DNA from 2 places in the Micromonospora sp. NPDC051924 genome. Region 2 is predicted to be linked to the other one. Evidence: predicted binding sites of a transcription regulator. Region 2 holds the regulator's gene; the other holds the start of a gene.
The links. The regulator HrcA, encoded in region 2, represses chaperone genes, less so after heat shock. The targets are predictions, from matches to a motif close to GGTTNGCACNCTCNNNNNGAGNGTGCNAACC.
Positions count from the first base shown of each region.

Region 1: groL (chaperonin GroEL) is a predicted target of HrcA. The motif match lies at 4,880-4,910, and genes of this name have one in related genera.

Region 1 is NZ_JBVJJA010000004.1:202,946-214,641, forward strand. It holds gene ACZ6S5_RS04730 (S8 family serine peptidase) at 1-1,714, shown strand, start outside; gene ACZ6S5_RS04735 (GNAT family N-acetyltransferase) at 1,761-2,690, shown strand; gene ACZ6S5_RS04740 (hypothetical protein) at 2,756-2,995, shown strand; gene groL (chaperonin GroEL) at 3,061-4,683, opposite strand; gene ACZ6S5_RS04750 (hypothetical protein) at 4,958-6,094, opposite strand; gene ACZ6S5_RS04755 (cold-shock protein) at 6,202-6,405, opposite strand; gene ACZ6S5_RS04760 (GNAT family N-acetyltransferase) at 6,628-7,158, shown strand; gene paaN (phenylacetic acid degradation protein PaaN) at 7,319-8,992, opposite strand; gene ACZ6S5_RS04770 (hypothetical protein) at 9,150-11,357, shown strand; gene ACZ6S5_RS04775 (GNAT family N-acetyltransferase) at 11,347-11,696, opposite strand, start outside.
Region 2 is NZ_JBVJJA010000014.1:65,077-76,772, reverse strand. It holds gene ACZ6S5_RS13805 (serine hydrolase domain-containing protein) at 1-1,120, opposite strand, end outside; gene ACZ6S5_RS13800 (histidine triad nucleotide-binding protein) at 1,142-1,492, opposite strand; gene ACZ6S5_RS13795 (SDR family NAD(P)-dependent oxidoreductase) at 1,539-2,300, shown strand; gene ACZ6S5_RS13790 (16S rRNA (uracil(1498)-N(3))-methyltransferase) at 2,483-3,217, opposite strand; gene dnaJ (molecular chaperone DnaJ) at 3,219-4,361, opposite strand; gene hrcA (heat-inducible transcriptional repressor HrcA) at 4,435-5,457, opposite strand; gene ACZ6S5_RS13775 (DUF4870 domain-containing protein) at 5,651-6,292, shown strand; gene hemW (radical SAM family heme chaperone HemW) at 6,331-7,554, opposite strand; gene ACZ6S5_RS13765 (enoyl-CoA hydratase-related protein) at 7,574-8,359, shown strand; gene ACZ6S5_RS13760 (hypothetical protein) at 8,464-9,327, shown strand; gene ACZ6S5_RS13755 (MOSC domain-containing protein) at 9,376-10,020, opposite strand; gene ACZ6S5_RS13750 (carbohydrate ABC transporter permease) at 10,063-10,893, opposite strand; gene ACZ6S5_RS13745 (carbohydrate ABC transporter permease) at 10,890-11,696, opposite strand, start outside.

The sequences.
Region 1 (11,696 bases), on a different contig from region 2:
CATGGTGCTGCTGGCCGCCGGGGCCGGGCAGTCCGGGGCGCAACTGCCGGCGCTGTTCCTGCTGCCGCCGCTCGGCTTCGTGCTGGGCGCCCTGGACGCCGCGGCCCGGCACGCCGGCCGGCCGGCCGGGCGCGCCCCCGTCCGCTGGCTGGTCGGGCTCGCGCTGCTCGGGCCGCTGGCATTCACCGACCCGGAGGAGCTCACCCTCCTGTTGGCGACCAGCCGCGACGTGCCGTTCTGGGCGGCGGTCGCGACCGGCGCGGCGCTCGCCGTCGCGGTGCTGCTCGCCGTCGGGTACGGCGGCCTGCTGGCCCGCCGCCGCGCCCGCGCGCCCCGGCGCGGGGCGGCCGGGCTGGTCGCGGCCGGCCTGCTCGCCGCCGTGGCCGTGGTGTACGTCGTCCCCGGCCAGCCCGGCCTGTACGGGGAACGGCTGCTGGTGGTGTTGCGCGAGCAGGCCGACCTGACCGGGATCCCGGCCGGGGCGCCCGGGCGCACCGGGCGGGACGCCCGCGCGGCCGAGGTCTACCGGCGGCTGGTGGGCACCGCCGACCGGACCCAGGGCGACCTGCGCCGCGAGCTGACCCGGCTGCGCCTGCACCCGACGCCGTACTACCTGGTCAACGCCATCGAGACGGACGGCGGGCCGGAGGTGCGGGCCTGGCTGTCCGGCCGGCCGGAGGTGGCCCGGGTACTGGTCAGCCAGCGACTGCGTCCGCTGCCGGCGGCCCCGCCCCGGGCCCGCGGCGACCAGCCGGCGCCGAGCGGCCCGGCCTGGAACGTCTCGCTGATCGGCGCGGACCGGGTCTGGTCCGAGTTGGGTGTCACCGGCGCGGGCGTGGTGGTCGGCAGCTCCGACTCCGGGGTGGACGGTCGGCACCCGGCGCTGGCGGCCGGCTTCCGGGGCGGCGCCGACTCCTGGTACGACCCGTGGGAGCACACCCGGACGCCGGGTGACCGGGGCGGGCACGGCACCCACACGGTGGGCAGCGCGGTGGGCCGGAACGGCATCGGGGTGGCGCCCGGGGCGCAGTGGGTCGGCTGCGTCAACCTGGAGCGCAACCTGGGCAGCCCGGCCCACTACCTGGACTGCCTGCAGTTCATGCTGGCCCCGTTCCCCGCCGGCGGGAATCCGTTCACCGACGGCCGGCCGCAGCGCGCCCCGGACGTGCTGACCAACTCGTGGGGCTGCCCGCCGATCGAGGGCTGCGACCCGGGGGCGCTGCGGCCGGCCACCGCCGCGCTGGCCGCGGCCGGGATCCTCGTGGTGGCCGCCGCCGGCAACACCGGCCCGTACTGCGGCTCGGTGGCCGACCCGCCGGCCCCGTACCCGGACGTGCTGACGGTCGGTGCGGTGGACCGGACGCGGCAGCTCACCCGCTTCTCCAGCCGGGGCCCGGCGGCCGGGAGCCGTGCCAAGCCGGACCTGGTGGCGCCCGGGGCGGGCGTGCCGTCCGCGTTCCCCGGGGGCGGTTACGCCACCCTGGACGGCACCTCGATGGCGACGCCGCAGGTGGCGGGGGTGGTGGCGCTGATGTGGTCGGCGAACCCGGCGCTCGTCGGCGATCTGGCCCGGACCCGGCGCATCCTGCTCGACACCGCCGCCCCGGCCGGCGTACCGCCGGGCGCGGACCGGTGCGCCGGCGACCGGGACCTGGTGGGCGCGGGGCTGGTCGACGCGTACGCGGCGGTGCGGGCCGCCCGGGCCGAACGGTGAACTTCCGCTGTTAGGAACCCTGCCCGATGGCCTAGGGTCGGCGACCATGGACGCGGAGATCATCGAGCTGGACCCCGACCGCCTGCCTGCGGTCGTCGACCTCTGCCGGCGGGCCCTCGACCTGCCCGAGGACGCCGCCGAGGCGCCGGCGATCGTGGACACCCTGGCCGTCCGCGCGGCGGCCGACCGCCCGGTGCTGCGGCTCGGCGCGGTACGCGCCGGCGAGCTGGTCGGGGCGCTGGTCGGCTCGGTCTCGGCGCGGGATTCCCGGCACGGGCACGTCGACCTGCTGGCGGTGGACCCCGCCGAGCGGCGGCGGGGGGTCGGACGGGCCCTGCTCGCCGAGGCGGAACGGCGGCTCGCCGGGCTCGGCGCGACGGAGCTGCTGCTGGCCGGGAACCCGCCGTACTACGCCTGGCCGGGCATCGACGTGCGGTACACCCCGGCGGTCTGCGTCGCGCTGCGCCTCGGCTACCGGCAGGACCGTACCGCCTGGAACATGACGGCTGACCTGGCGGCCGGATCACCGGCGCTGCGCTCGACGGAGGCCGCCGAGCGCCGGCTGGCCGACGGCGGCGTCACGGTACGCCGGGCCGAACCGGCGGACCTGCCGACGCTGGCCGCGTTCGCCCGGGACACCTTCGGCGGGGCGTGGGACGGCGAGCTGGCCGGCTCGGTGGGCCGACCGGACGCTGGCGCGCACCTGGCCGAACGGAACGGCGAGTTTCTCGGCTTCGCCGCGTACGGCTCGTCCCGGCCGAGCTGGTTCGGTCCGATGGGAACGGCCCCGGCGGCGGAGGGTTCGGGGATCGGCGGCGTGCTGCTGCGCCGCTGCCTGCGCGACCAGGCGGCGGCCGGGATCGGCGCGGCGCAGATCGGCTGGGTGGGCCCGGTGCCGTTCTACTCGGGCGCGGCGGGCGCCCGGATCGAGCGGGTCTTCTTCCTGTACCGCAAGGCACTTAACGGACATAAGTAACGTAACGCCATTCGGCCTCGCCGGCCATCGACCGCCGCCTACCGTCGGTCGTAGAGGAGGCAGCCATGACCATGGAAGACGAACGCACCGACGACCCGGCGGCGAGCTGGCGTCCGGTCGACGAACTCCCCGGGCAACTGCCGTTCGACCGGCTCGACCACGGGGACGCCGAGCAGCTCGCGGAGATGACCGGCGGCGAACCGTCCACCGAGGAAACGCGGCAACCGGTGGACGAACCAATCCGCATCCCGCCGCCGTACGACCGGGCGCACAAGCGACGCAACCAGCGGCGACTGCCGATGTGAGAGATACGGAAGGGGGCGGACCGCTGACGCGGCCCGCCCCCTTCGGCGTACTGGTGGAGCTGGACTCAGAAGTCCATCTCCCCGCCACCCGGGCCAGCCGGGGCGGCCGGGGTCTTCTCCGGCTTGTCCGCCACGACGGCCTCGGTGGTGAGGAACAGCGCGGCGATCGACGAGGCGTTCTGCAGCGCGGAACGGGTCACCTTGGCCGGGTCGAGGATGCCCGCGGCCATCAGGTCGACGTACTCGCCGTTGGCGGCGTTGAGGCCGTGACCCGGCTCGAGGTTGCGGACGTGCTCGACGACGACGCCACCCTCGAGGCCGGCGTTGACGGCGATCTGCCGCAGCGGGGCGTCCAGCGCGATCTTGACGATCTGCGCGCCGGTCGCCTCGTCGCCGGTCAGGTCCAGCTTGTCGAAGGCGGTCTTGCCGGCCTGCACCAGCGCGACGCCACCACCCGGGACGATGCCCTCCTCGACGGCGGCCTTCGCGTTGCGGACGGCGTCCTCGATGCGGTGCTTGCGCTCCTTGAGCTCGACCTCGGTGGCCGCGCCGACCTTGATCACCGCAACACCGCCAGCCAGCTTGGCCAGGCGCTCCTGCAGCTTCTCGCGGTCGTAGTCGGAGTCGCTCTTGTCGATCTCGGCCCGGATCTGGTTGACCCGGCCCTGGATCTGCTCGGCGTCGCCGGCACCGTCGACGATGGTGGTCTCGTCCTTGGTCACCACGACCTTGCGGGCGCGGCCCAGCATGTCGAGGCCGACGGCGTCCAGCTTGAGGCCGACCTCCTCGCTGATGACCTGGCCACCGGTGAGGATGGCGATGTCGGTCAGCATGGCCTTGCGGCGGTCACCGAAGCCCGGCGCCTTGACGGCGACCGACTTGAAGGTGCCGCGGACCTTGTTGACCACCAGGGTGGCCAGGGCCTCGCCCTCGAGGTCCTCGGCGATGATCAGCAGCGGCTTGCCCGACTGCATGACCTTCTCCAGGATCGGGAGCAGGTCCTTCACCGACGAGATCTTGCTGTTCGCGATCAGGATGTACGGGTCGTCGAAGACGGCCTCCATACGCTCCGGGTCGGTCATGAAGTAGGCGGAGATGTAGCCCTTGTCGAAGCGCATACCCTCGGTGAGCTCGAGCTCCAGGCCGAAGGTGTTGCTCTCCTCGACGGTGATGACGCCTTCCTTGCCGACCTTGTCCATCGCCTCGGCGATGATCTCGCCGACGGTGTTGTCACCGGCCGAGATGGAGGCGGTGGAGGCGATCTGCTCCTTGGTCTCCACGTCCTTGGCGAGCTTGAGCAGCTCCTCCGAGACGCTGGCCACAGCGGCCTCGATGCCCCGCTTCAGGGCCATCGGGTTGGCGCCGGCGGCCACGTTGCGCAGGCCCTCGCGGACCAGGGCCTGGGCCAGGACGGTCGCCGTCGTCGTGCCGTCACCGGCCACGTCGTCGGTCTTCTTCGCGACCTCCTTGACCAGCTCAGCGCCGATCTTCTCGTACGGGTCCTCGAGCTCGATCTCCTTGGCGATGCTCACACCATCGTTGGTGATGGTGGGGGCACCCCACTTCTTCTCGAGCACGACGTTGCGGCCCTTGGGGCCGAGGGTCACCTTGACGGCGTCAGCGAGCTGGTTCATGCCCCGCTCGAGGCCGCGGCGCGCCTCTTCGTCGAACGCGATCATCTTGGCCATACGGCGTTGTCCTCCTGGACACTCACGGTCCACCCGGGGATCCCCGGATGGGCCGTCTGGTGTACGCACCTTGGGGACGTCGCCACCTGGCGACGGCGACGTCACCTCGGTCGGGCCGGACAGCCCGCGACGACCGGCCCCGTGCCGCTCCGGTGCCATCGAGACACCGGCGCGGCCGTTGCCCTACCGCCCCGACCATTGGCACTCACCGCACGCGAGTGCCAATGACTTGTTTAGCACTCTCCCTAGCCGAGTGCAAGCACGATGCCGCCGCTCAGCCGAGTTCCGCCACCAGTCGGGCGACGTTCACCGGGCCGTACTGCGCCCGCTGCTCGGCGTACGTGACGACCAGCCCGACGAGCTGGGCCAGATAGGCCGGCGTGGCCAGCACGGCGCTCAGCACGGCCACCAGGACCGCGCCCACCGCGGTGCCCGGGGCGCTCATCGGGTCCACGCCGAACGCGAGTTGGCTGACCGCCTGCAGCACGACGTTGACGATCGCCGCGACCACCAGCGCGGCCACGACCAGCGCGACCCGGCCCAGCACCATGCCGAACCGCTTGTGCAGCATCCCGAACGAGCGGCCGATCGGGTCCTGCCGCTCGAACAGGTAGACCGGGCCGAACAGGGCGACCGCGAACATCACGTAGATGCCGGGGAGGACGCAGGCGCAGACCCCCACCATGATCAGCAGCGAGGCGACGATGGTCCAGCCCCACAGGCCGATGGCCCGGCGCCAGCCGTACCGGAAGGCGGCGCCGACGGTGACCGACTCGCCGGCCGCCTGCCGGGTGACCAGCCAGGTGCCGGCGGCCCAGCCCGCGGCCTGGAGCGGGCCGAAGAGCAGGGCGGCGCTCAGCACCGCGCCGTAGAACGTGAAGACGTCCCCGAAGTACCCCTCCGGCAGCACCGGGTTGCCCGCCGGCCCGGTGACCGGCTGGCCCGCAGGGGCGAGGCCGACGGAGAGGATCGCGATCACCGCAGCCGGCACGGCCTGGGTGAGCAGCATGATCGGCAGCAGCTGACGCCAGCTGCGACGGAGGGCGCCGGCGCACCGGGCGAACCAGCCGCCGATCCCCGCGTACGGGGGCGAGACCAGCGGGTCGCCCGGGTCCACGCCCGGATACCCGCCGTATGGCTGGCCAGGCAGCGGGGGCTGGCCGGGGTACGTCCCGCCCGGCAGCGGACCGGCCGGCGACGGCCAGGACCAGCCGTGCGGCTGGCCCGCCGGATCACCCTGGTACGCCTCCCAGGGCTGCCCGCCCGGCGGGGTCGGGTGTCCCGGCTGTCCGGGCACCGTGAATCCTGGCTGGCCGGGCGGGGAGAACCCGGGCGGCGTCGAACCGGCCGGGGTACCGGACGACGCCGGGGGCACCGGCTCGGTGGAGCCCGACGGGGGCTGGTCGGACATGAACCCTCCTCAGCGACGATGGCTGGAACGGCTCACGATCTTCCCTGGTGCGCGCCCGCACCGCAGCCCCTGATCGGGGTGGAAATCCGCCGGCGGGCGGGGACGGGTCAGGCGATGACGCGGACGCGCTCGGCCTGCGGACCCTTCTGGCCCTGGGCGATCTCGAACTCGACCCGCTGGCCGTCGTCCAGCGCCTTGTAGCCGTCCATCTCGATCGCGGAGAAGTGGACGAAGACGTCCTGCCCGCCATCGACGGCGATGAAGCCGTAGCCCTTTTCGGAGTTGAACCACTTGACGGTGCCCTGTGCCACGGTGCACTTCCTCACTCTGCGCAGCGTTCCACAACCCGGAGACCGGCGGACCGGCACCGGCGGACCACCGCTTCAGCGATCGGCGACGACCACTGAATCGGTGACCGAAATCGCACGCTACACGAGGCGTGACGACACCGCACGACCACAAATCGGGCATATTCCGGCCAGCATCGGCCCCGGATGAGTGCGATCCACCGGCACTCCGGTATGCATTGCCACATGACCAGCGCGCCCACCATGACCGCGGCCGGCGCCGCGACCGTCCGCCGGGTCCGTCCGGAGGACGCCGCCCGGATGCGCGCACTCCGGCTGGAGATGCTCGCCGACTCGCCGCTGGCCTTCCTGGAGACCGTGGCGGAGGCGGCCGCCCGCCCGCACGCCGACTACGCGGCCCGGATCGCCGCAGTCTCGCACGGCAGCGGGAGCGCCCAGTTCGTCGCTGATCCGGGCGGCCGCTTCGTCGGGCACGCCGGCGGCATCGCCAGCCCGGACGAACCCGGGCTGACCATCGTCTACGCGGTCTACCTCACCCCGGCCTGGCGGGGCAGCGGGCTGCTCGACGCCCTCGTGGACCAGGTGGCCGCCTGGTCCCGGGCCTGCGGCCGGCCCGAGCTGATGATGGAGGTGGTGGTCGGCAACGACCGCGCCTACCGGGCGTACCAGCGGCTCGGCTTCGTCGACACCGGCGTCCGCGTCCCCCACCCCCGGATCCCCACCCTCAAGGAACTCCAGATGCGAAGGCCAGCCTGACCCCCCGCCGATCGGGGACCCTTCCCAGGGCAGTCACCCCTGAGATCGCCACCCCCTTGCCCGGCGGCGGCCCCAGGGAGGGCAACCCGGACGGATTTCCGGGGCAGGCGACCTCGCGGAATGAGCGAGGTGGTCTGCCCCGGAAACCCCAACAGCAAGATCAGACGTGCCGGCGCGACTGCACGATCCGGAACCGGTTAGAGACGTACGCCCCGTCAGTCAGCGCCGAATTGGCCGCCGGGTTCGCCCCCGACCCGTGGAAGTCGGAGAACGCCGCCGACTGGTTGACGAACACCCCGCCGGTGAGGTTGCAGGACAGGTGCACCCCGGCGTCGATCGCCGCCGCCTCGGCCGCGTCGAGCACCGCCTCGTCGGTGGAGTAGACGCCCGCCGTGAGCGCGCCCTTCTCCCCCACCGTCTCGCGCAGGACGCGGAGGCTGTGCGCGGTCGAGTCGGTGGCGATGGCGAACGAGATCGGCCCGAACCACTCCCGCGAGTAGGTCGCGGTGTCCGCCGCGTCCAGCTTCACGATGGTCGGGGTACGCACCACCGCGCCCGGGAAGGACGGGTGCTCGACGGTCCGCGACTCCAGCACCGGCTCGCCGACCTTGGTGACCTCCTCCAGCCGCTCCAGCACGCCGTCGTTGACGATCGCGCCGGTCAGCTCGACGCCCCGGGCCGGGTCGGCGGTGAGCTTGCCGACGGCCGCCGCGATGCCGGCGGCCACCTCGTCGAAGCTCTTGTGCCCTTGGTCGGTCTCGATGCCGTCCCGCGGGATGAGCAGGTTCTGCGAGGTGGTGCACATCTGCCCGCTGTACAGGGTGAGCGTGAAGCCCAGGTTGCGGCACAGGCCGGCGAAGTCGTCGGTGGAGTCGATCACCACCGTGTTCAGGCCGGCCTTCTCGGTGTAGACGGAGGCCTGCCGGGCGTTGGTCTCCAGCCAGTCGCCGTACTCGGTGGAGCCGGTGAAGTCGACGATCTTCACGGCCGGGTGCAGGGCCAGGGTCGAGGCGAGCTTCTCGTCCGCCGCCTCCGGGGCGAGCTGCACCAGGTTCGGGTCGAAGCCGGCCTCGGCGAGCACCTGGCGGGCGTACTTCACGGTGATCGCCAGCGGCAGCACCGCGCGGGGGTGCGGCTTGACGATCACCGGGTTGCCGGTGGCCAGCGAGGCGAAGAGCCCCGGGTACGAGTTCCAGGTCGGGAAGGTGTTGCAGCCGATCACCAGGGCCACCCCGCGCGGCACCACGTGGAACGTCTTGCTCATCCGCAGCGGCTCGCCCTTGCCGGCGGCCTTCTCCCAGCCGGCGGTCCCCGGGTGGCGGGTCATCTCGGCGTACGCGTAGGCGATCGCCTCCAGCGCCCGGTCCAGCGCGTGCGCGCCGCCGGCCTGGAAGGCCATCACGAACGCCTGGCCGCTGGTGAACTGCACCGCGTTGGCCAGCTCGAAGACGTTCTTGTGCAGTCGGTCGAGGATCTCCAGGCAGACGCCCGCCCGGGCCTGCGGGCCGGCGTCGCGCCAGGCCGGCAGCGCGGCGGTGGCGGCGGCCACCAGCTGGTCGGCGCCGGCGTGCGGGTAGCGCACGTTCAGCTCCAGGCCGAACGGGCTGACCTCGGTGGCGACGGTCCCGCCGTCACTCGCCCGGTCGAGGGGGAAGTCGGCGTTCAGGTACGCCTCGAAGGCGGCCTTGCCGTCCGCGGCGGCGGTCTCGCCGTACACCCGGGGGCTGGGCGACTCGGGATAGGCGGACCAGTACCCGCGCTCCGTGATCGCGGTCAGCGCCCGGTTCAGGGTGTCGGCGTGCCTGTCGTACAGGGGGTGCGGGGTCTCCGTCATGCCCGCCATCATGCAACAGGAAGCCACCAGATCAGTAGGGGCGTGTCACAAGTTCGATCGTCGCCCGCCGCAGGGCCGAGCTGCCCGGCCGTGCCGGGAATGACCGCACGGGCGCCGGGTAACCGCGCGGCCGACGACCAGGAGAGGACGGCGGCGGGTGCGGACGACCGAGATCCGGGTGCACGGCGTCGCCGACAAGGGGCCGGAGGCGATGCTGGACCGGCCGGTGGTCGTCCGGGTGGCGGGTGACCGGGACGCCGGCTTCTACCGGGTACGCCCGGGCTTCGGCGAGCCGGCCGGACCGGGTGGTCCGGACCTGGAGGCGTACCGGTGGAGCGGCCTCACCGGCGGCACCGCCATCCGGACCTTCTCGCTGGTGCTGCTCCTGCCCTTCATGCTGGCCAACATCGCCATCTGGATGCTTCCGCCGGGTCGGGCCTCGGCTACGCCCGGGCGGGCGCTGTGCCGGCTGCTCGGCGCCAGCCTCACCGCGATGTACGTGCTGTCGGCCGTCGGGGTGGCGCTCGACCTGATCGGCTGGCAGTGCGCGGAGTTTCCGCGCTGCCTGGAGGGACGGCGGGAGATCTCGTGGCTCGGCGGGGTACCCCCGGGGCAGCGGCTGGCCGTCCTGGCGCTGCTGCCGATCCTCGCCATCGCGCTGGTCCGCCGGACCAGCAACCGCACCTGGCAGCTCCCCGAGGACGCGGCGACGAGGCCGCAGGGGGCGGGCGCCGACCGGCTGGACACCCCGTACTTCTGGGACAACCGGGCGCTGCTGCGCCGGCTGCGCCGGTTGCATCTGGCCGTCGCCCTCTGCGTGCTCGACCTGGCGCTGCTGCTGGTGCTCGTCCCGCACGACCGGAGCCTGCCCGGGTACCTGCTCCTCGTGGCGACCGTCGGGCTGCTGGTGGCCGCCCTGGCGCTGCTCTGCCTGCCGCACCTGGACCACAGGGGCACCGGGCCCTGGCTGCGGCAGGTCACCCGCGGGGCACGGTGGGCGGCGGTCACCCTCACCGCGCTCACCGTGGGGTACGCGGCCACCCCCCGGTCGCCCTGGTCGGCCACCGGCGGGATGCCCGGGTACGACGTCCTCGTGGCCGCCGTCTTCGCCACCCAGATGGGAATGCTGCTCCTGCTCGCCGGCGTGGTGCTGGCGGGACCGGCCGCGACGCGGGCGTCCGCGGTGCTGGGTGGCCTGGGTGCGCCGGTCCTGGTCTCCGCCGCGATCGGCCTCGCCGTGGCCTATTCGTCCGGGCTGAGCTACGGGGTGGCCGAGTACCTGGACCGGGGTTCCAGCCCCACTCCGGCCCGGCCACTGCCGCCGGACGCCCCACCGCTCGCCCCGCCGGCGGCGTACCGGTGGGCCACCCTCGGCTTCTCGATCGCCGTGGTGCTGGCCGCCGTGGTGGCCGTCGCCGGCCGCCGCTGGCACCGCTCCTGCCACCGCCGGTCCGCCGAGGAGCAGATCCGGCGGGACTTCCCCGAGGCGGCCGAGGTGCCGCCGGAGCGGGTCCGGGCGCTCCGGGACCGGCTCGTCCGGGCCCGGGTCGCCGGCCGCCTCGGGCCGCTGCTCCCAGCCGCGTACGCGCTGCTGGCCGTGCTGACCCTCGGTGCGGCGGGGCTGTCCGTCGTCCACCAGGGGCCGGAGGCGCTGGCCAACCGGGTCGGTGGGACGACGCTCGCCGAACCGGTGATCTTCGCGACGGACCTGGGCGGCCTGTTGATCGGCCTGTTCGCCGTGGTGCTGGCCGGTGCCGGGCTGTTCGCCTACCGGTCGCCCGCCATCCGGGGGGTCGGGGTGCTGTGGGAACTGGCCACCTTCTGGCCCCGGGCCACGCACCCGCTGGCCGCGCCCTGCTACACCGAGCGGGCACTGCCCGACCTGACCCGCCGGATCGCCCACCTGACCGCGGGCGGCGGCGGCATCGTGCTCTCCGGCCAGAGCCACGGCAGCGTGCTGGCCGCGGCGGCCGTGCTGCAACTACCCGCGTCCTGCCGCGCCCGGGTGGCCCTGCTGACCTACGCGACGCCACTCGGCCGGCTCTACAGCCGGGTCTTTCCCGCCTACTTCGGCCCGCAGGTGCTTCGGGAGATCGGCGAGCGGCTGGACTGGCGATGGATCAGCCTGTGGCGGCTCACCGATCCGATCGGGGGACGGGTCTTCCCGGCGGACGCCCCGCCCGACGATCCCGCCGCCGGGGTGGACCGCCGGGTCCGCGACCCGAAGACGCTGCTCATCCCGGCCGGGGACACGGTCCCCCCGCCGATCGGCAGGCACCGGTTCCACCCCGACGAGGACTTCCACCGGGCGGTCCGGGACCTGGCCGGCCGGCTCGGACCACCCGACCGGAAGGTCACAGGCTGAGCTGCCAGTCGGTCGAGCCGGCCGCCGGCCGGAACCCGAGCTGCTCGTTGATCGCAATCATGTGCGTGTTCTCCGCCGCGTTGTAGGTGTCGATCACGCCCAGCTCCGGTTCGTGGGACAGGGCGTGCGTCAGGTTCTCGGCCTTGCAGAGCAGGCCGAGCCGGTGGCCACGGTGCGCCGGATCGACGATGGTGATCTGCTGCCAGGCGTGCTCGACGGTGCTCGCGTCGAGGCTGAGCTGGCTCCAGGCGACCAGCCGGCCGGACGCCTCGTGCACCGCGCCGACGTTGTACCGGCGGACGCCCCGGGCGTCCAGCGCCCGCTCCACGCCCCGGATCC
Region 2 (11,696 bases):
CGAAGCCCTCGCCCCACCAGCGGCCCAGCACACCCCGCAGCTGCGCCGGGGCGGCCGGGCCGGGGCGCCACGGCTCGATCTCGGCCGGGTCGTGCTCGGCGGCGGCGGCGAGCAGCCGGTGCGTCAGCTCGAACACGTCCGTGCCGGTGCCCGAGGAGCCGAGCACGGCGCAGCCCATCGCGCCGGCCGTGCCGTCCCCGCCCCGACGGCCGTAGACGGCGGCCAGGAAACCGGGCATGGCCCCGTCGTGCCCCACGTGCACCACCCGTCCCGGCTGCGGCACCAGGATCAGCCCGAGCCCGAAACCGGCCGCCCAGAGCGCCTCGTCGGTAGTGGTGAGCGGCCAGCGCATCTCGTCCAGGGTGCCCGGGGCGAGCACCGCGCCGGCCGGGTCGAGCGCGGCCGGGTCGGCCAGGAACGCCGCCCACCGGGCCATGTCCGTCGCGGTGCTCCAGAGCTGCGCGGCCGGGGCCACCGCGCCGAAGTCGGTCGGCGGCTCCGGATGCGCCTCGTCGGAGTACGCGTCGACCAGGAACCCGGTGGCGGCCCGCTCCCCCGGCGTCGGGCCGGTGGCGGCCAGCCCGAGGGGGGCGAGCACCCGGTCGGCCAGCACCTCGGCCCAGGTGCCGCCGCGCAGCCGGGCGACCAGCTCGCCGAGGAGCGCCATGCCGAGGTTGGAGTAGTGGTAGCGCCGCCCGGTGGGCAGCACCCGCTCCACCCGGGCCAGGTCGGCGAGCAGCTGCGCGACGTCGGGCGCGCGCAGGGTGTCCCAGACGTCGCCGTGCGGCTCGCGTTGCAGGCCCGCGGTGTGCGACAGCAGCCGACGTACGGTCAGCTCGCCGTGCGCCGGCAGCTCGAGGTGCCGGCCGATCGGGTCGTCCAGGTCGAGCAGCCCGTCGTCCCGGCACTGCATGACCAGCACCGAGGTGAAGGTCTTGGTGACCGAGCCGATCCGGAACACCGTCTCCGGGACGAGCGGGGTGTCGTTGCCGGTTTCGCCGGCCGTGCAGGTCCAGAGCGGCCGGTCGGCCCGGTGCAGGGCCGCCGAGACCGCCGGGATCCGGCCCTGGGCCTGGGCCTGCCGCACCATCCGGCCGAGCCGGTCATGCACCGTGATCATGAGGGCAGTCTAGGGACGGCGTCAGCGGCACAGCATCGGACCGAGCGGGGCACCGCCGAGCAGGTGCGCGTGCGCGTGGAAGACCTCCTGGCCGCCGTACGGTCCGGTGTTGAACATCAGCCGGAAACCGTCGCCGGTCACCCCCTCCTCCTCGGCCACGACGGCGGCGGTGGCGAGCACCTCACCGGCCAGTCCCGGGTCGGCCTCGGCGAGGGTGGCCACGTCCGCGTAGTGCTCCTTCGGGATCACCAGCACGTGGACGGGCGCCTTGGGGTCAATGTCCCGGAAGGCGAGGGTGGTGTCGGTCTCGCGCACGATGGTGGCCGGGATCTCACCCGCGACGATCCGGCAGAACAGGCAGTCGGTTCCCATCGGGGCATGGTAAGTGCCGCGACGGCGGTCCGGCATGATGTGCCGCGTGACTTCTCGGGCGGTACTGGTGACGGGGGCCTCGCGCGGCATCGGGCGCGCGGTGGCGCGGGCGTTCGCGGCGGGCGGGGACCGGGTGGCGATCCACCACCGGGACTCGGCCGAGCTGGCCGAGGCGCTCCGGGCGGAGCTGCCCGGCGAGGGGCATGTGGTGGTCCGCGCCGACCTGGCCGACCCGGACGCCGTCCGCGCCATGGTCGACGCGGCCGCCGAGCGCCTGGGCGGCCTGGACGTCCTGGTCAACAACGCCGGCGTGTACGGGCCCCGGGACCTCCCCCACCCGGTCTTCGGCAACACCTACGAGCAGTGGCGCGAGCAGTGGCGGCTGGTGCTGGAGACCAACCTGACCGGCGCCGCCAACGTCACCTGGTGCGCCGCCCAACACATGCGTGGGCGCGGTGGGCGGATCGTCAACGTGTCGTCGCGGGGGGCCTTCCGCGGCGAGCCGGAGCAGCCCGCGTACGGGGCGAGCAAGGCGGGGTTGAACGCGCTCGGGCAGTCCCTGGCGCTCGCCCTGGCGCCCTACGGCATCGCCGTGGCGACCGTCGCGCCGGGCTTCGTCGAGACGGACATGACGACCACGCACCTCAGCGGCGAGCGGGGCGCGGCGATCCGCGCCCAGTCCCCGTTCAACCGGGTGGCCCGCCCCGAGGAGATCGCCGCCGCCGTCCACTGGCTGGCCAGCCCCGAGGCCGAGTGGGCCTCCGGCACCATCGTCGATCTCAACGGCGCCTCCTACCTGCGCAGCTGACCGCCCCCTCCCTACGGCCGCCCGCCGGCCGGGAACAGGCCGAACGGGCCGGAAACAGGCAGGGCGGACGCTCACCGGGGGGCCGGCCCGGCACCGTGCCGGTCGTCGCCGCGTCCTGCGCGGCCGGCCGGCCGCGCAGGACGGAAACCGGTGGGCTCAGGGCCGAACGGGAGCCTGGCCGGTCACCAGCGGGACAGGCGGGTGGCGAGGACGCTGAGCGCGGCGACGCCGGCGGTGGAGGTGCGCAGGACCGCGGGGCCGAGGCGGACGGGGCGGGCGCCGGCCTCGCGGAACGCGGCCAGCTCCGGGTCGGCGATGCCACCCTCCGGGCCGACCACCAGCACGATCTCGCCGGTCTCCGGCAGCTCGGCGGTGGTCAGCCGCTCCTGCGCCTCCTCGTGCAGCACGAACGCGGCGGCCGCCCCGGCGAGCCGGCGCGCGACGGTGGTCGTGGACTCGTCGGGCGTGCCGGCCACCACGGGCAGCCACGCCCGGCGGGCCTGCTTGGCCGCTTCGCGGGCGGTGGCCGCCCACTTCTCCCGGGCCCGTACGCCCCGGTCACCGCGCCACTGCACCACCGAGCGGGACGCCGACCAGGGGACGATCTCGTCCACCCCGACCTCGGTCATCGCCTGCACGGCCAGCTCACCCCGGTCGCCCTTGGCGATGCCCTGCACCACCACGAGCCGGGGCACGGACGCGTCGACGTACCCCCGGGAGGTGACCCGCAGGTCGAGGGTGCCCTTGCCGACAGCGTCGACCACGGCGGCGGCCGTGCCGCCCCGGCCGTCGGCGAGCAGCAGCTCCTCGCCGACGCGCAGCCGCTGCACGGTGGCCGCGTGGTGCCCCTCCGGGCCGTCCAGGGTCAGCCGGTCGCCGGTGGGCAGCGCCTCGACCAGGAACAGCGGCGCCGACACCTCAGGCGTGCCCGTTGAAGGCGTCGCGCATCCGGGAGAAGAAGCCGCCCTGCTTGGTCAGCTCGGCGACCTCCTCGCCCCGGGTCTTGGCGAACTCGCGCAGCATCCGCTCCTGCTCGGCGTCGAGCTTCGTCGGAGTGCGCACGTCCAGGTGGACGTAGAGGTCACCCCGGCCGGTGCCGCGCAGGTGCGGTACGCCCCGGGCGCGCAGCCGCAGCGTGCTGCCCGGCTGGGTGCCGGTCTTGACGTCGACCGTCTCCTCGCTGTCCAACGTCTTGATGGTCAGCCGGGTGCCCAGCGCGGCGGCGGTCATCGGCACGGTGACCCGGCAGTGCAGGTCGTCGCCCTTGCGGGAGTAGACGTCGTGCGGCCGCTCGTGGATCTCCACGTAGAGGTCGCCGGCGGTGCCACCGCCCGGGCCGACCTCGCCCTGCTGGGCCAGCCGGATCCGCATGCCGTCCTCGACGCCCGCCGGGATCTTGACGGTGAGCGAGCGGCGGGTGCGCACCCGGCCGTCGCCGGCGCAGGTCGGGCAGGGGTGCGGGATGGTGGTGCCGTAGCCCTGGCAGACCGTGCACGGCCGGGCGGAGACCACCTGGCCGAGGAAGGTCCGCTGCACCGACTGCACCTCGCCCCGGCCGCCGCACGCCTCGCAGGTGGCCAGGTGGGTGCCGGCCGCGGTGCCCGCGCCGGAACAGGTGGTGCAGAGCACCGCCGTGTCCACGGTGATCGGCGCCTCGACGCCGAACGCGGTCTCGTTGAGGTCCAGCTCCAGCCGCAGGATCGCGTCGGCGCCCGGCCGGGTACGCGGCCGCGGCCCGCGCGCTCCGCCGGCCGCGCCGCCGAAGAACGCGTCCATGATGTCCTGGAAGCCGACGAACGGGCCGGTGCCGCCCGGACCGCCCGGACCGGCGCCCCCGCCGCCCGGGGCGAGCGGGTCGCCGCCCAGGTCGACGATCTGCCGTTTCCGGTCGTCCGACAGGACCTCGTACGCGGCGTTGATGTCCTTGAACTTCTCCTGTGCCTCCGGGTCCGGATTCACGTCCGGATGGAACTGCCGCGCCAGCTTGCGGTAGGCGCGCTTGATCTCGTCGTCGGAGGCGTCCCGGCTGACGCCGAGAATGCCGTAGTAGTCCCTGGCCACTGCGTTCGGTGTCCTCGTGTTTCGTCTCGCGTTGCGCCGCGCCGGCCGCAGGTCGGCCGTCGGCCCTGACTGGTCAGTTCTGGGCCAGCAGTTCGCCCACGTAGCGTGCCACGGCCCTCACCGTGGCAATGGTGCCGGGGTAGTCCATCCGGGTCGGCCCGAGCACCCCGAGCCCACCCACGATGGTGCTGCCCGGGCCGTACCCGGTGCTCACCACCGAGGCGGCGCGCAGGTTGTCGATCTCGTTCTCGTCGCCGATCAGCACCCGGGTGGTGCTCGGCTCGGCCTCACCGATCAGCTTGAGCAGCACGACCTCCTCCTCGAGCGCCTCGAGGATCGGGCGCAGCGAGCCCTGGAAGTCGAGCAGGCCGCCCCGGGTGAGGTTGGCCGTGCCGGCCAGCGCGATGCGCTCCTCGTGCCGCTCGACCAGCGTCTCCAGCAGCACGGTGGAGAGCGTGACCATGGCCGGGCGCAGCTGCGGCACGGCCTCGTCGACCAGCGCCTGGACCAGCGGCGGGGTCTCGGACAGCCGGGTGCCGACCAGCTTCTCGTTGACCAGGCGGCGCAGGTCGGTGACGTCGTCGGCGGGGATCGGGCCGGGCATCTCCACCAGCCGCTGCTCGACCCGGCCGGTGTCGGCGATCATGACCACCATCAGCCGGGTGGTGGAGATCGGCACCAGTTCCAGGTGGCGCACCTTGGAGCGGGCCAGGCTCGGGTACTGCACGACGGCGACCTGGCGGGTGAGCTGGGCCAGCAGCCGGACCGTGCGGTGCACCACGTCGTCCAGGTCGACCGCGCCGAACAGGAAGCGCTCGATCGCCCGGCGCTCGGCCGGGCTGAGCGGCTTGACCCGAGACAGCCGGTCGACGAACAGTCGGTAGCCGCGGTCGGTGGGCACCCGGCCGGCGCTGGTGTGCGGCTGCCGGATGTAGCCCTCCTCCTCCAGCACCGCCATGTCGTTGCGCACGGTCGCCGGGGAGACGCCCAACTGGTGGCGCTCGACCAGCGCCTTGCTGCCCACCGGCTCCTGCGTGGCGACGTAGTCCTCGACGATCGCGCGCAGCACGGCGAGCTTGCGGTCGTCGAGACCCATTTCCCCACCTCCTGATGCCGACTGGCACTCGACTGTAGCGAGTGCCAGTCTACGTCGGCGGACCCGCCGACGCGATGATCAGCGACGGACCCCGGGTGCGGCCCCGCGCACAGTCCGCCAGAGCCGTTCAGCCGGACATCGCGGGCGATGTCGCTCTGGTGCGCCCTTGCGTACCGGACCTACCGTGACGTCCATGACTGAACCTCCTCGCCCTCCCGGAGCGGGGGACTCCGGCGCCCAGCCGCCGGAGGCGACCCCGCCGTCGGCCCCGTACGGCTCGTCGTCGGCGGACGAGCCTCCCACCGCACCACTGTCCGGGGCACCGGGCGGGGGCGGCTATCCCCCGCCCGGTGACTCTCCGCCGCCCTCCGGCGGCCAGCCCCCGTCAGGCGGCTACCCGCCCCCTGGTGGCTACCCCCCGCCGGGCGGCCAGCCCCCGCCGGGTGTCGGGTACCCGACCGGCGGCGCGTACGGCGCGCCGACCGGCTACGCGAACAACGACGACAAGACCTGGGCCCTGGTCGCGCACTTCGGCGGCGCGGCCGGGATGTTCGTCGGCGGCGGGGTGCTGGGCTGGGTGGCCCCGCTCATCGCCCTGCTCGCCCGCGGCAACCAGTCGCCGACCGTCCGCGCACACGCGGTCGCCGCGCTGAACTTCCAGCTCATCTGGTCGATCATCGCGCTGGTCGGCTGGATCCTCGCCTGCATCCTGATCGGTTTCGTGATCGGTCTCGGCGCGATGCTCGTCGGCATCATCTTCGGCGTGCTCGCCGGGGTGAAGGCCAACGAGGGGCAGCTCTACCGCTACCCGATGTCGGCCAGCCTGATCAAGTGACCCCGGCCCGGCCGGCTTCCGGGCCGGCCGGGTCCCGGTCAGGACACCAGGTCGCGGACCACCGCGTCGGCCAGCAGCCGGCCGCGCAGGGTGAGCACGGCCCGGCCGGCCGCGTACCCGTCGGCGTCCAGCAGGCCGTCGGCCAGGGCGCGGTCGGCCGCCGCCCGCCCCGCCTCGTCCAGCACGTCCAGGGGCAGGCCGGAGGCGAGCCGCAGCCGCAGCATCACGTCCTCCATGTGCGCCTCCGCCGGGGTGAGCAGCTCCCGGGCCAGGCCGGGTGACTCCCCCGCCGCCAGGCGCTGCGCGTACGTGGTGGGGTGCTTGACGTTCCACCAGCGCACCCCGCCGACATGACTGTGCGCCCCGGGGCCGAGGCCCCACCAGTCCGCGCCGGTCCAGTAGAGCAGGTTGTGCCGGCACCGGGCCGCCTCGGAGCGGGCCCAGTTGGAGACCTCGTACCAGGAGAAGCCGGCCGCGTCGAGGGCGGCCTCCGCGGCCAGGTAGCGGTCCGCCGCCACGTCGTCCGAGGGGTACGGCAGCTCGCCCCGGCGCATCCGCGCGGCCAGCCGGGTGCCGTCCTCCACGATCAGCGCGTACGCGCTGACGTGGTCGACGCCCGCCGCGACGACCTGCTCCAGCGAGGCGGCGAAGTCCGCGGCGCTCTCCCCCGGGGTGCCGTAGATCAGGTCCAGGTTGACGTGGTCGAAACCGGCGTCCCGCGCCTCGAGGGCGGCGGCGGCGGCCCGCCCGGCGCTGTGCTGCCGGTCGAGGATCGCCAGCACCCCGGGCGCGGCGGACTGCATGCCCAGCGAGATCCGGGTGTAGCCGGCCGTCCGCAGCGTCTTCAGCGACTCCGGGTTGACCGACTCCGGGTTGGCCTCGGTGGTCACCTCGGCGTCGGCGGCCAGCCCCCAGGTGCGGTCGATGCCGTCGAGGATCCGGGCCAGGTCGTCGGGCGGCAGCAGGGTGGGCGTGCCGCCGCCGACGAAGACGGTGTCCACCCGCGGCGGCGGGGTGTCGCCGAGCACCCGCCCGGCCAGTGCCAGCTCGGCCAGCACCGTGTCGGCGTACGTCTCCCGGCTCGCCCCACCGCCCAGCTCGGCGGCGGTGTACGTGTTGAAGTCGCAGTAGCCGCAGCGGCTCGCGCAGAACGGGACGTGCACGTACACGCCGAAGCCGCGGGCGCCGACGGCGCGGCGGGCGGCAACGGGCAGCGATCCGTCGCGCGGGACGGATTCACCTTCTGGAAGAGCGCCGGGCATGGCCACTAGTGTGCCCGGCATGACCTCTCCGGACGCTCTCGTGCGGGTCGCCACGGCCCGTGGGGTGACCACCCTCACCCTGGACAGCCCGCACAACCGCAACGCGCTCTCCACCCCGCTGATGACCGAGCTGCTGGCCGGGCTGGCCGCGGCGGTCGCCGACGACGCGGTCCGGGCGATCGTGCTGGACCACACCGGGCCGGTCTTCTGCTCCGGGGCCGACCTGAAGGAGACCGCCGCCGCGTACGCCAGCGGCACGGTGCCCGCCGGGATGCTCGGCGACGTGCTGGTCGCGGTCCGGGAGTGCCCGAAGCCGGTGCTGGCGAAGGTGGCCGGGCCGGCGCGGGCCGGCGGGCTGGGCCTGATCGCGGCGGCCGACCTGGCGGTCTGCGCGGAGGAGGCCACGTTCGCCTTCACCGAGGTCCGGATCGGGGTGATCCCGGCGGTGATCTCGGCGACCGTGCTGCCCCGGCTGCACCCCCGGGCCGCCGCCGAGCTGTACCTGACCGGCGACACCTTCGACGGCCACCGGGCCGCCGAGATCGGCCTGGTCACCGCGGCGGTGCCGGCCGACGGGCTGGACGCCGCGGTGGCGCGCTACTGCGCCTCGCTGGTGAAGGGCGCGCCGGGGGCCCTCGCCGGGACCAAGGAGCTGCTGCGCCGGCCGGCCGCCACCGACCTGCGCACGGAGATCGCCGAGTTGGCCGCCCTCTCCACCGGGTACTTCCTGTCCGAGGAGGGCCGGGAGGGTGTCCAGGCGTTCCGCGAGAAGCGGCCCGCCGCCTGGGTGCCCGCCGAAGACTGAGAGCACCGGCGCGTGGTCGGGCGGTGACGGAGCGGGAGGCAGCCGGTCGGCCGACCCGATCCGCCCATCCGGGCACGTAGTCTTGCGGACTGTCGGGACAGGAGGTGCGGGTGCGAACCAGGGTGGCGATCGTGGCGGCCGGGGTGGCGGTGTGCGTGCTGGCCCTGCTCGGCGTCTGGTTCGTGGCCAGGCAGTTCGGGCAGCCGCTGCGGCTGCCGATGGCCAGCCGCACCTGCACCGTCCAGGCCGACGGGCGGGTCGTGCTCGGCGCCGACCAGATGGCCAACGCGGCCACCATCGCGGCCATCGGCGTGCAGCGGCAGATGCCCGAGCGGGCCGTGGTGGTGGCGCTGGCGACCGCGTACCAGGAGTCGCACCTGCGCAACATCGCGCACGGCGACCGGGACTCGCTGGGGCTGTTCCAGCAGCGCCCGAGCCAGGGCTGGGGCACCCCGCAGGAGATCCGCGACCCGCGCTACGCGGCGAACAAGTTCTACGCCGCGCTGAAGAAGGTCAAGGGCTGGCAGAAGATGCGGGTCACCGAGGCCGCCCAGCGGGTGCAGCGGTCGGCCTACCCCGAGGCGTACCAGAAGTGGGCGGACGAGGCCGAGGTCCTCACCCGGGCCCTGCTCGGCGACGCGACCGGCGCGGTGGCCTGCACGGTCGGACCGACGCCGACGATGCGTGGCCCGGCCGCCGCGACCGCGCTGGTGCAGAACCTGGTCCTTGACTGGGGCCTGCCCGGTCTCACCGCGCCGACCGACCTGACCGACTTCACGCTGCCCGCCGCGGACAGCCGGATCGGCTGGCGGTACGCCCACTGGCTGGTCTCGCACGCCGACGACCACGGGGTGAAGCGGGTCCGCTTCGGCGGCCTGGAGTGGACCGCCGAGCACGGCACCTGGGACAAGGTGAAGAACGGCGACGCACCGGCCCAGGTGAGCGCGGAGGTCTTCGCCGCGACCTGATCCGGCCGGGCCCTCGGCCGACCGGTCCGGGGCCGCGCCGCGGGCGGCTCAGGCGGGGGCGACGCCGAGGCGACGGCGGACCTTCTCCCGGACCGCCTCGGGCAGCTCCGGCACGTCGAAAAGGGTGGGCAGCAGCTCGGGCTCCAGCGTGGTGGCCCGGAACACCTGACCGATGGTGACCCCGTGCGCCGGGCGGTCCACCACCTCGACCGGGTCGCCGGCGCCGACCTCGCCCTCCCGCAGCACCCGCAGGTAGGCTCCCGGCGCGGCCCGCACGGTGAACCGCTTGATCAGGTCGGGCACGCCCCAGAACCCGGCGAAGGTGGTGCACGGCGTGCGCGGCTTGGTCACCTCCAGCAGGGCGGTGCCGACCGCCCAGCGCTCGCCGATCACCGCGCCGGTGACGTCCACCGCGTACGTGGTCAGGTTCTCGCCGAAGGCGCCCGGCCGCAGCGACCGGCCCAGCTCGGCGGCCCACCAGCCGGCGTCCTCCTCGGCGTACGCGTAGACCGCCTGGTCGGGCCCACCGTGGTGGGCCCGCTCGCCGATGAAGTCGCCTTCCAGGCCGGCGAACCGGACCGCCACCCGGCCACCGGCCGGTCGCTTGTCGATCCCGCTGCGGCCGCTCGGGTCGCCCGCCCACTCCGCCTCGGTCACCACGGCGAGGTTCACCGCCGCCAGCCTGCCCGTCATGGCGGTCAGCCTAGTGGGACGGGCCGTCCGGACCGCCGACGGTCAGCCCTTGACGGCACCGGCCACCAGTCCGGAGACCATCCGGCGCTGGACCAGCAGGAAGAACACGATCACCGGCAGGGTGAACAGCGTGGAGGCGGCCATCACCGAGCCCCACGCGGTGTCGTCCCGCCCGAAGAAGAAGGTCATCGCCACCGGCAGGGTGTACTTGTGCTGGTCGTTCACGAAGGTCAACGCGAAGATCAGCTCGTTCCAGGCGGTGATGAAGGAGAAGATGCTGGTGGCGACCAGCCCGGGGGCGACCAGCGGGAAGAGGATCCGGCGGAAGGTCTGGGCCCGGCTGGCACCGTCGATCGCCGCCGCCTCCTCCAGTTCCTTCGGCACCGCGGCCACGAAGCCACGCAGCATCCAGACCGCGAACGGCAGGGAGAAGCCGAGGTACGTCAGGATCAGGCTGGGCAGGGTGTTGTAGAGCCCAAGCCGCTGGATCATCAGGAAGAGCGGGATGACCAGCGCCTCCAGCGGGATCATCTGCACCACGAGCAGCAGGATCAGGAACGTGGTGCGCAGCCGGAACCGGAACCGTGCCACCGCGGTCGCGGCCAGCAGCGCGACCAGCCCGCTGAGCAGCACGGTGGCCACCGCGACCAGCACGCTGTTGAGGAAGAAGTCGGTGAAGGTCACGCCGGGGATGAGATTCCCGGTGAGGATCTCCCGGTAGTGCTCCAGGGTCGGCTTCGCCGGCACCGGGCGTGGCGTGGCCGAGAAGATCTCCCGGTTCGGCTTCAGCGAGGTGGCGACCATCCAGTAGACCGGGAAGGCCGCGAAGAGCGCGACCAGCAGGCCGGCGGCGTTGAGGGCGATCTTTTTCACGACTCGTCCTCCTGCCGGAGCACCATGCGGACGTACAGGGCGGTCACGACGAGCAGGATCAGGGTGAGGATGACCGCGATCGCCGAGCCGAGGCCGTACTTGGGCGGGGGCGAGAACGCCTCCGCGTACGAGTAGATCGACAGCATGAAGGTCGAGCGGTCCTGGGTGCCGCCGGCCAGCACGAACTGCTGGGTGAAGACCTTGAAGTCCCAGATGGTGGAGAGCACCACCAGGATGCCGAAGACCGGGCGCAGCATCGGGAAGGTCACCGACCAGAACACCCGCCACGGCCCGGCCCCGTCAACTCGGGCGGCCTCCTGAAGCTCGCTCGGCACGCTCTTGAGCCCGGCCAGCACGCTCACCGCGATGAACGGGAACGAGTGCCAGACCACCACCAGGGTGAGGATCGCGAAGAAGAGCAGCGGGTCGTTGAACCAGCCGTAGCCGGTCCAGTCGCTGCGCCCGAAGAGCGCCGTCGACAGCCCGTCCGGGAGCTTGTTGAACAGCCAGGTGACCAGGCCGCTGGTGTCGTCGAAGATCCACTTCCAGACGATGGTGCCGGTCAGCGCCGGGGTGGCCCAGGCCAGCATCACGCAACTGGCCACGAAGGTGGCCATCTTCCGGCCCAGCCGGTTGAGCAGCAGCCCGACCAGGGTGCCGAGGATCATGGTGAGCACCACGTTCGCCACGGCGAAGAGCACGGTGTTGCGCAGCACCGTACGGAAGAACGGGTCGCCGAGGATCTGCGCGTAGTTGGCCAGGCCGACCCACGGCCACTCGCGGTCCCCCCGTAGCTGCCGGAC